DNA from 3 places in the Rhodococcus rhodochrous genome. Region 1 is predicted to be linked to each of the others. Evidence: riboswitches for the same ligand, from Rfam matches in the RefSeq annotation. Region 1 holds a riboswitch; each other region holds the start of a gene.

Evidence for each region. A riboswitch is a leader RNA that binds a small molecule or an ion and turns the genes downstream of it on or off. The one in region 1 is predicted to bind thiamine pyrophosphate.
Region 2: it holds a riboswitch for thiamine pyrophosphate, as region 1 does, so the genes downstream of both, C6Y44_RS07690 (3-oxoacyl-ACP reductase) here and thiC (phosphomethylpyrimidine synthase ThiC) in region 1, are expected to answer to the same signal.
Region 3: it holds a riboswitch for thiamine pyrophosphate, as region 1 does, so the genes downstream of both, thiO (glycine oxidase ThiO) here and thiC (phosphomethylpyrimidine synthase ThiC) in region 1, are expected to answer to the same signal.

The regions. Positions count from the first base shown of each region.
Region 1 covers NZ_CP027558.1:204,965-208,237, reverse strand. Annotated here, with positions in the region: gene thiC (phosphomethylpyrimidine synthase ThiC) at 1-1,720, opposite strand, end outside; TPP riboswitch at 1,719-1,828, opposite strand; gene C6Y44_RS25825 (ArsR/SmtB family transcription factor) at 1,971-2,309, shown strand; gene C6Y44_RS25820 (substrate-binding protein) at 2,325-3,273, shown strand, end outside.
Region 2 covers NZ_CP027557.1:1,646,804-1,650,076, forward strand. Annotated here, with positions in the region: gene C6Y44_RS07685 (stealth family protein) at 1-1,084, opposite strand, end outside; TPP riboswitch at 1,346-1,437, shown strand; gene C6Y44_RS07690 (3-oxoacyl-ACP reductase) at 1,492-2,256, shown strand; gene C6Y44_RS07695 (LLM class flavin-dependent oxidoreductase) at 2,256-3,273, shown strand, end outside.
Region 3 covers NZ_CP027557.1:4,264,144-4,267,416, forward strand. Annotated here, with positions in the region: gene thiG (thiazole synthase) at 1-470, opposite strand, end outside; gene thiS (sulfur carrier protein ThiS) at 463-675, opposite strand; gene thiO (glycine oxidase ThiO) at 672-1,736, opposite strand; TPP riboswitch at 1,733-1,845, opposite strand; gene thiE (thiamine phosphate synthase) at 1,874-2,563, shown strand; gene C6Y44_RS19710 (NUDIX hydrolase) at 2,629-3,273, opposite strand, start outside.

The DNA of each region.
Region 1 (3,273 bases):
GGACAGTAGGGGCATCCAAATACACCGTGCTGCCGGCGGCCCTGAACTGGTCGGACATATGTTGCATCCCGGCGACGGCGGCCTGGTCGGCGGCGTCACCGAACCTGGTCCGGATGTCTTGGGAGATACGCATCGAGCAGAACTTCGGCCCACACATCGAGCAGAAGTGCGCCGTCTTGGCCGGTTCAGCCGGAAGCGTCTCGTCATGGAACTGCTCGGCCGTATCCGGATCCAGCGACAGAGCGAACTGATCCCGCCACCGAAACTCGAAACGCGCCTTCGACAACGCGTCGTCACGCTCGACGGCACCGGGATGGCCCTTGGCGATGTCGGCAGCATGAGCGGCGATCTTGTACGTGATGACCCCGGTCTTCACGTCGTCCCGATTCGGCAGTCCCAGATGCTCCTTCGGGGTGACGTAACACAGCATCGCGGTGCCATGGCGGGCGATCTCGGTGGCCCCGATCGCGGAGGTGATGTGGTCGTAGCCCGGAGTAATGTCGGTCACCAGCGGCCCCAGGGTGTAGAAAGGCGCTCCATGACATAACTTCTGCTGACGCTCCACATTTTCCCGTACCCGATGGATCGGGATGTGGCCAGGGCCTTCGACCATCACCTGAACGTCGTGAGCCCAGGCACGGGTGGTCAGTTCGGCAAGGGTGTCCAGTTCAGCGTACTGCGCGGCGTCGTTGGCGTCGGCGATCGACCCCGGTCGCAGCCCGTCCCCGAGGGAAAATGCCACGTCGTAGCGGGCGAAGATCTCACACAGTTCGTCGAAGTGGGTGTAGAGAAAATTTTCCTCGTGATGGGCGAGGCACCAACCGGCCATGATGGACCCACCTCGGGAGACGATGCCGGTGAGCCGCTCGGCCGTGAGCGGTACGTAGCGCAGCAGCACTCCGGCGTGGATGGTCATGTAGTCCACACCCTGCTCACACTGCTCGATCACGGTGTCGCGGAAGATCTCCCACGTCAGCGCATCGGCCTGGCCGGCGACCTTCTCCAGAGCCTGGTAGATCGGCACCGTGCCGATCGGCACCGGGGAGTTGCGAATGATCCACTCTCGGGTGGTGTGGATATCTTCGCCGGTGGACAGGTCCATCACAGTGTCCGCGCCCCAACGGGTGGCCCAGCGCATCTTGTCGACTTCGTCGACGATGGAGCTGGTCACCGCTGAGTTGCCGATGTTGGCATTGATCTTCACCAGGAAGGACTTGCCGATGATCATCGGCTCGGACTCGGGGTGGTTGACGTTGGCGGGGATGATCGCCCGACCCGCCGCCACCTCCGAGCGCACCAGTTCCACGTCGCAGTTCTCCCGCAGCGCCACGAACCGCATTTCCTGGGTGATGATCCCCGCCCGGGCATAGTGCATCTGCGTGACCGTCCGGCCTGTCTTCGCTCGCACCGGGACAGGTCGGGGCCCCTTCCACTCCCGGGACGCCTCTCCACGCCGCACCGCCGAGCGGCCATCGTCGAGCAGATCCCGTTCTCGCCCCGGGTAGTGCTCGACGTCGCCGCGAGCAGCGATCCAGTCGGCGCGCGTCGGCGGGAGCCCGACCAGCGGATCGCTATCGGGACCTGCAGTGCGGTAGACCTGCAGCGGCGGGTTCGGCACCCCGCCGGGAGAGTCGTTCAAGCGGATCTCTGTGACAGGTACACGCAGGTCGTGTTCCTCGTCGTGGACATAGCTCAGGGCATGCGAATTGGGTGCACTCATCGGAATCGTTCCTACTTCCTTCGCCGGCATTACCCGGGCAGGTTCGACGGTCGCAGGCTGCCTCAGCCCGATCTCAGCCCCTGCAATAGGGCTCCCGTGGGGACGGCACAGACCCTAACACCCGGCTTCTCCCGCTGCAGATGTAGCTGGTCCGGTCGTCGGAGCGGTGCGAAGTCGGCCCGTCCTGTACGAGCTACGAGGAGGTACTCTTCTATATGTCATTGACTGTTGACTCGAGGAGATCGGGATCTTGTCCGCACAGCTGGCCTTCGATGCCCTCGCCGACCCTGTACGGCGAGCCATTCTCACTGTGCTGGCAGAGCGTGACGAGTGCAGCGTCAACGAACTGGTCGACCAGATCGACAGCGTGGGACGCACCGGCGTCTCGAACCACCTCCGGATCCTGCGGCACGCGGGCCTGGTCACCGAACGTAAGGCCGGACGCTTCCGTTTCTACTCGATCGACCCGGCCGGTCCCGCACGCGATGTCATTGCAATGTTGCAGGAATTGTTCCGAGGAGCCCTGTCAGATGCCGTCGAGGCCGCAGACCGCACCGCTGCCACCGACACAACCTTGCGACGTGCATAGCTTCCAGGAAACACGGTGACCCAGCTCGTACTGCACGCCGAAGAGTGGACCGCATCCCCACCCTCGGTGGCCTACAGCCTTTTCGGAGCAGGCGACGAGGCGGGATGGCTCTTCGGCGCGGTATGCGATCGGGTCGAACCCGGCGCTGCCGTGCGTATGGCGGTCCACCTCAGCGGTTCCGGCGCAGAACCGGTCGAAATCCTCGGCCGTATTGCTGCCGCACGTCCGCATGCGTACCTCGATATCGTGCACGACCAGCCCTGGCGAGGGCGTATCAAACTCCGTTTCGAAGCCGCAAACGGTGGTACGAGGGTTCGGCTCATCGCCGAACTCGACCAGCCCGGATTGGAATGGTTGATGCGGCGTCGAGGGTTCCCTACCTCTCGAAACGCCTCTTCCCATCCCCGTCTGGGATTGTTGACGTCGAAATCCGGACCCGGCAGCCTCTTCGCCACCTCGATTGACAACGCCGCCATGCTGGCACTGGAGGAAATCAATGCCGAGGGCGGTATCCACGGCAGTCCAGTCGAGTTGATCGTGGGTGATGACGCCACAGACCCGCAGACCGGCGTCATGGAAGCGCGACGACTCGTCCAGGCAGGCTGCCGGACCATTCTGGTCGCCGCCACATCGGCTACCTACACCGCCGTTGCCGAGGCGCTCAGTGATGCACCCGTGCTGCTGGTACAGCCGGTCATGAACGAAGGAGGGCGCGGCGATCGTCTCCGCCTCCAGCTCGGTGAGCGGCCGGACGACCAGTTGGCAGCAGCCGTGAAACCACTCATGCGGATGGAGGGGGTGCGACGATGGTTTCTGGCCGGCGACGATTATTGTTGGCCCCGTACGACACACGGCCTGGCACGCCAACTGTTGCCTCGGTACGGCGCCGGAGTCGTCGGGGAAAAGTTCGCGTCTCTGGGAACTCGTGACTTCGCCCCGATCATCGAATCGATCCAGAAATCGG
Region 2 (3,273 bases), on a different replicon from region 1:
TGGTGACCCCGAAGCGGTCCTGCAGAAGCTTGCGGTTCATGCGCGCGGAGTTCTCGAATCCGCTGCGCGACGCGTTGTTTCGGCCGAGACCGATCCGCACGTCGCACTCGATGAACTTGCCGACGCCCCCGCCGGAGAAGAACAGGCTCGGGCTCACCCGGCGACCGAAGAACATGTCGTCGTTCGAGTACAGGAAGTGCTCGGACAATCCCGGGATGTGATGCAACTGCGACTCGACCGCCATCGAGTTGTAGGTGGGCAGTGCCGACGGGTCGGCGAAGAACTCCTCGCTCCGCACGAAGGTCACGCGCGGATCGTCGGCGAGCCACGCCGGTCGCGGTGAGTCGGTGGCGACGAAGATCCGCCGCACCCACGGCGCGTACATGTGGACCGAACGCAGGGCGTACTTGAGTTCGTTGATCTGCCGGTAGCGCGCCGGCGAGTCGTCACCTTCGCCGACGACATAGTTCTGCATCAGCTTCGCGCGCTTGGCCTGGAACGACTTCGACGACCCGTCGACCCACGAGAACACGAGGTCGATCTCGAACGGAATGTCGCCCGGATGGCGGTCGAACATGCCCTCGATCGTGGGCCACAGCTGTCCGTACCGCTCGACCGTCGTCCGGCGCATCTCGTCGCGCAGGGCGACCGTGCGGGTGAGAGCGTTCGGACGAGGCATGATCACCTCGTCGTCGGTGTAGGTCCACAGTTCGATGTCGACCCCGTTCGACGCGCCGTACCGCAGCCCGCTGGTCAGCTCGACCCGCGGGCGGAACAGCCGGAACACCCGGTCCTTCCTGTCGCGCGAGAGCCGACCGTCCGCCACCGGGACGGGACGCCGCTTCGAACCGACGGCCTTCGAGTAGAAGGGCTCGTCGGCACACCCCTCGACGAGAGCGGCGCGCAGCCTCTTCCGATCCTGGCGGTCGACCGCCAGGATCGGGCGGTCGCTGTCGTCGCGCACGAGCAGGTAGTCGATACGCGCCCGGTCGAGCACGCGGCGCAGGAACAGTACGTCCTCGATCCGAGCCTCGTCGGGCGTGGTGGTGGTGATCGGGATGGCGTAGCGATCCTCGAACCACACCACCTCCTCATGCCTCGCGGGGCCGCGGACGGTGGCGCGGCCGATCGGCGGAGCGTCTCCGACCTGCTGAGAAAGGGAGACATAGGGAGCGTTGTGGGGGGCCGGCGTGTGCGTCGGAATCTCCTTTCACGAGTCGGGGCAGGAATGGCCCATTTTAACGCCGATCTGAGCTAAGTTCTCGCGTAGGCGATGTGACGATCCTGTGAACGCCGACCCTGCCGGCTCTCGAAGGCCGAACCGGTGCCGTGTAGCCTGTCCGCAGGACTCGACACGGGGTGCCGGAAACGGCTGAGAGAACACCCGTCGAACCTGATCTCGATTATGCGAGCGAAGGGATGCCGAGCCGGCGCCGGGCCACAGGTCTGTCGCCCTCACGCACCCTTCCCCACACAGGGAAGGCACAGAAGATGTCATTGCAGAACCAGGTCGTCCTCGTCACCGGCGCCGGTCGCGGCCTCGGCCGCAGCATCGCGCAGGCGTTCGCCGACGAAGGAGCCGCCGTCGTCCTCGACTACCGGCGCAGCGGCGAGGGCGCTCACGAACTGGCCGACAAGATCGGACCCGAGCGGGCGGTCGCGCTGAAGGCCGATGTCACCGACCGCGCCGACGTCGAAGCGCTGTTCACCCGGGCCCGCGAGCACTTCGGACGTCCCGTCACCACGGTCGTCAACAACGCCCTGCCCGATTTCTCCTTCAACGGCGACGCTCGGCCCAAGGCAGACGAGATCGGATACGACCGGTTCGGAGCCCAGTTCGACGGTGTCGTCGGCGGCGCGGTCAACATCATCCAGGCGGCTCTGCCGGGCATGCGCGAGGCCGGTGGCGGCAGCATCGTCAACATCGGCACCAACCTGTTCCAGCACCCCGTCGTCCCGTACCACGACTACACCGCGGCCAAGGCCGCGCTGCTGTCGCTGACCCGCACCTTCGCCGCCGACCTCGGCCCCGACGGGATCCGCGTCAACATGGTCTCCGGCGGTCTGCTGCGCACGACCGACGCATCGTCGGCGACCCCCGAAGCGGTGTTCGACCTCATCGCGTCGTCGACGCCGCTGCGGAAGGTCACCACGCCCGAGGACTTCGCGGCGGCGGTGCTGTTCTTCGCCTCCGACTGGTCGCGGGCCGTCACCGGACAGAACCTGGTGGTCGACGGGGGACTGGTGATGAACTGATGGCCGGACCACGCACCCTTCACCTCAACGCCTTCCTCTACGGCGTCGGGCATCATTCGTCGGCGTGGCGGCATCCCGACTCCGCGGCCGGACGCATCGGCGACATCACGTATTTCGAGGAACTCGCCCGCACCGCCGAACGGGGATGCCTCGACGCGGTGTTCTTCGCCGACGGTCACAGCGTCAACCCGAAGTACACGGCAGGCACCACCTGGTTCCTCGAACCGCTGACTGCGCTGTCGGCGATGGCGCGCGCGACCGAGCACATCGGTCTCGTCACCACCGTCTCCGCGAGTTTCTTCACGCCCTTCCATGCCGCACGGATGCTCGCCTCGCTCGATCACATCAGCGGGGGACGGGTGGGCGCGAACATCGTCACCTCGATGTTCGACGAGGAAGCGCGCAACCACGGATTCGACGCCCTGCCTCCGCACGCCGAACGGTATGCGCGGGCCGAGGAATTCATCGAGGTGCTCTGCGCTCTGTGGGATTCGTGGGGTGACGGCGGTGTCCTCGTCGACCGGGCGGGTGGCAGCTTCCTGGACTCCGACGCGATCCGCCCGATCCATCACCGGGGCAGTCATTTCCGCGTCGACGGTCCGCTGACCGTGCCGCGGTGCCCGCAGGGTCGTCCGGTGCTGTTCCAGGCCGGCGCCTCGGAGACCGGACGCAACCTGGCGGCCCGTCACGCCGAGGCCGTCTACTCCGTCGCGTGGGACATGACCGCGGCGCTCGAGTACGTCACCGACCTGCGTGCGCGGATCGCCGCGGCCGGCAGGGATCCCGGGACGGTCGCCATCCTGCCCGGACTCGTCACCTACGTCGGTCGCACCGAAGCGGAGGCGTGGGCGAAGAAGGCCGAACTCGATGCGCTCCTCGACGTCGACGCCGCCATCACCCAGCTCGGCGTGTTCACGGGTCAGGACTACACCGGTCACGACCTCGACGCCCCCGTCGCCGACCTGCCGCCCATCGAGGAGTTCAGCGGTCCGCAGGGTCGCTATGCGACGGTGCAGC
Region 3 (3,273 bases), on a different replicon from region 1:
GCACAACCGACGTCCTCGAGGCGTCGCGCGAGGACGGGATCGTCGGTCGTGTACGGCAGGACGACGAAGCCGTCGTCGACGAGTTGTTCGGCCGCGGAGACGAGTTCGATGGCGTCGGGCAGCAACGTCCGTTCGTCGGCGATGACCTCGAGCTTCACCCAGTCGGTCTCCAGCGCCTCCCGCCCGAGCTGCGCGGTCAGCACGGCCTCCTTCGCGCCGCGGCACCCGGCGGTGTTCGGCAGCGGTTCGATGCCGAGGCGGCGCAACAGGTCGAGGACACCGGTTCCGGAGGCCGCGTCGACGCGGCGCATCGCGACGGTGGTCAGCTCGGTGCCCGACGCGACGAGCGCCTCCTCGAGCACGGCCAGGTTCGCCGCGCCACCGGTGCCGGTGATCAGCCGCGACCCGAAGGTGCGGCCGGCGATGGTCAGCTGCGGCAGGTCGGCGCCGGGATCGTGTGTGTCAGCCACCCTGGACCGCCGTGAGGATCTCGATGCTCGCTCCGCGCGTGACCGGCTCCGACCAGCGGCCGCGCGGGCACACCACACCGTCGACGGCGACCGCGATGCCCTTCTCGGGCAGACCGAGCTCGTTCAGCAGCTGCGACACGGTCGGGGCCGCGTCGTAGTACTTGTCCTCACCGTTGACGGTGATGCCCACGGACACGTTCGTCATCCCACACTCGCTTCCGTAATTCGTCCAGGACAGGCGTATTGCGCGTCGGCCAGCGACCGCCCACCGAGTTCGGCGAGCACCGCGTCGACGGTGAGCGGCGTGAGCAGCACACCGTTGCGGCCGTGGCCGGTCGCGGCGACGACACGATCGGAGAGCCGGCCGATCAGCGGCAGGTTGTCGGGGGTCATCGGACGCAGGCCCGCACTCGCCTCGAACAGTTCGTACTCGCCGAGCGCCGGGAAGATCCGCTCGGCGTCGGCGATCAGATCGCGCACCCCGGCCACCGTGACCTGCGTGTCGGACGCCTCGTACTGCGTCGCGCCCACGACGAGACCGTCGTGGCGGGGCACCAGATAGGCGGGGCGGCCGTGGACACTCGCGCGCACGGTGCGCTGCGGCGGCGGGGTCGCGCCCGGCCGCACCCGCAGGCGCAGGATCTCGCCCTTGACCGGACGGACCGGAAGCCCCGGCCACAGTCGCGCCGACGCCGAGCCGGCGGCGAGCACCACCTGATCGTCGGGCAGGTCGGCGAGGTCGTGGACGGCGGCGTCGGAGAAACGCACCCCGGCCCCGGTGGCCGCGACGCGCAGGGCGTCGACGAGCGCGCGGTTGTCGACCGACGACTCGGTGGGCGCGAGCAGTCCGAGACGCACCTTCGGGCCGAGCGACGGCTCGAACTCCCGGATCTCCGCACGGGAGAGCAGACGCATCTCGTGCCCCCGCTCCCCGACCCACTCGGCGACGGTCCGCAGGTCGGCGGCGTCCGCCGCGTCGAGCGCGACGGTCAGCGATGCCTCGGCGGTGAACACGTCGACGCCGGTCTCCGCGCGCAGTGCCTCCGCGAATCCGGGCCAGCGGTCGAGCGAGGCCGCACCCAGGGACAGCACGTGATCCTCACCGGGCCAACCCTCGGACAGCGGGGCCAGCATCCCGCCGGCCACCCACGAGGCGCCGCTACCGGGATTCGGGTCGTGCACGGTCACGATGTGCCCCGAGCGGGCTGCGCGCCATGCGATCGACAGCCCGATCACTCCGCCACCCACGACGGCCACAGTTGCCATTGGTCCACCTCACTCCCTGCGCCGGCATGATCCGGGTCAGGTCATAACGGTCGGGGCCGGCAGGCCCCCTCTCAGCCCCGCGAACCTCGGGACTCCCGTGTCGTCACACTTTCTGCCTAGAGGCTACCGTCTTGGTCGTGACCACCTATCGCGGCAACCATCCCGACCCGCGCGGCCGCCTCGCGACCGCCCGGTTGTACCTGTGCACCGACGCTCGCCGGGACACCGGCGACCTCGCACGGTTCGTCGAGGAGGCCCTCGCCGGTGGGGTCGACATCGTCCAGTTGCGCGACAAGGACTCGGCCGGCGAGAAGAAGTTCGGACGCCTCGAGGCACGCGAGGAACTCGCCGCCCTCGAGATCATCGGCGAGGCGTGTGCACGCCACGGTGCGCTCCTCGCCGTGAACGACCGCGCCGACATCGCGCTCGCGTCGGGCGCCGACATCCTGCATCTCGGTCAGGGCGATCTACCGGTGCGGCACGCGCGGCAGATCCTCGGCGACGAGATCGTCATCGGCCGCTCGACGTCGAGTCGGGCGCAGGCCGCGCTCGCCGACATCGAGGAGGGCGTCGACTACTTCGCGTCCGGGCCGGTGTGGGACACCCCGACCAAGCCGGGACGGACCGCGGCGGGGCTGGAGGTGACGCGCGAGGTCGCGCAGTCGCAGCCGGCACGACCGTGGTTCGCGATCGGCGGCATCGATCTCGAGCGGCTCCCCGAGGTGCTCGACGCCGGGGCCACGCGGGTCGCGGTGGTCCGGGCGATCACGAAGGCCTCCGATCCGCGCGCAGCCGCGGCAGCACTGAAGGCCGCACTGCCGGCCTGAAAGGCGGCGGAAGACCGCACGCCGGCCTGAAAGGCGGGTAAGACCGCACTTGCCGGCTTGAGGCGTTACAGCCAGCCCAGCACGGCCGAGGGCGACATCGCGATCGTGCCCTCGGGCAACCGTGCGCGCAGGCCGCGATCCGCGGTGACCACGACCGTCACCCCCGGATCCACCACGGCCGTCGCGGTGGAGGCCAGCCGGGCCAGTTCGTCGTCGCCGCTGCCGTCCGCGCTGTGCACCGGGATCCGGACGTCGTCGATCGTCGCGTCGCGGGCATGCCCTTCGAGGACCGCTTCGACGCGGGGGACCCAACCGAACGTCCCGTCGGGAAATTCGACCGTGCGGGGCAGGACCGCGGCGAGGTCGGCGAGCAGGGCGCTCGTGGCGCCGGGGCGGTCGCGCCACCATCCGGTGGGGCCGCTCGCACCGAGCACGTTCGCGGTGTCGAGCAGCATGCGTACCGGTGAGGTGCGCAGCGACGGCCACGCCTCGGCGAAGCCGCTGTGCAGCGCCATCGCCTCAACCTCCGGTTCGGGCACCCAGCGCAGTTCGGTGCTCTCCTGGTTGAGGCTGGTCACGAGCGTTTCGGTGGCGTCGGCGACGACGGTGGTGTAGGTCCATCCGCCCGCGAGACCGGAGGTGACACGTTCGGCGCGCACCGTCACGGCCGCGACATCGATGCCGGCCTCCTCGTGGGCCTCCCGCACGGC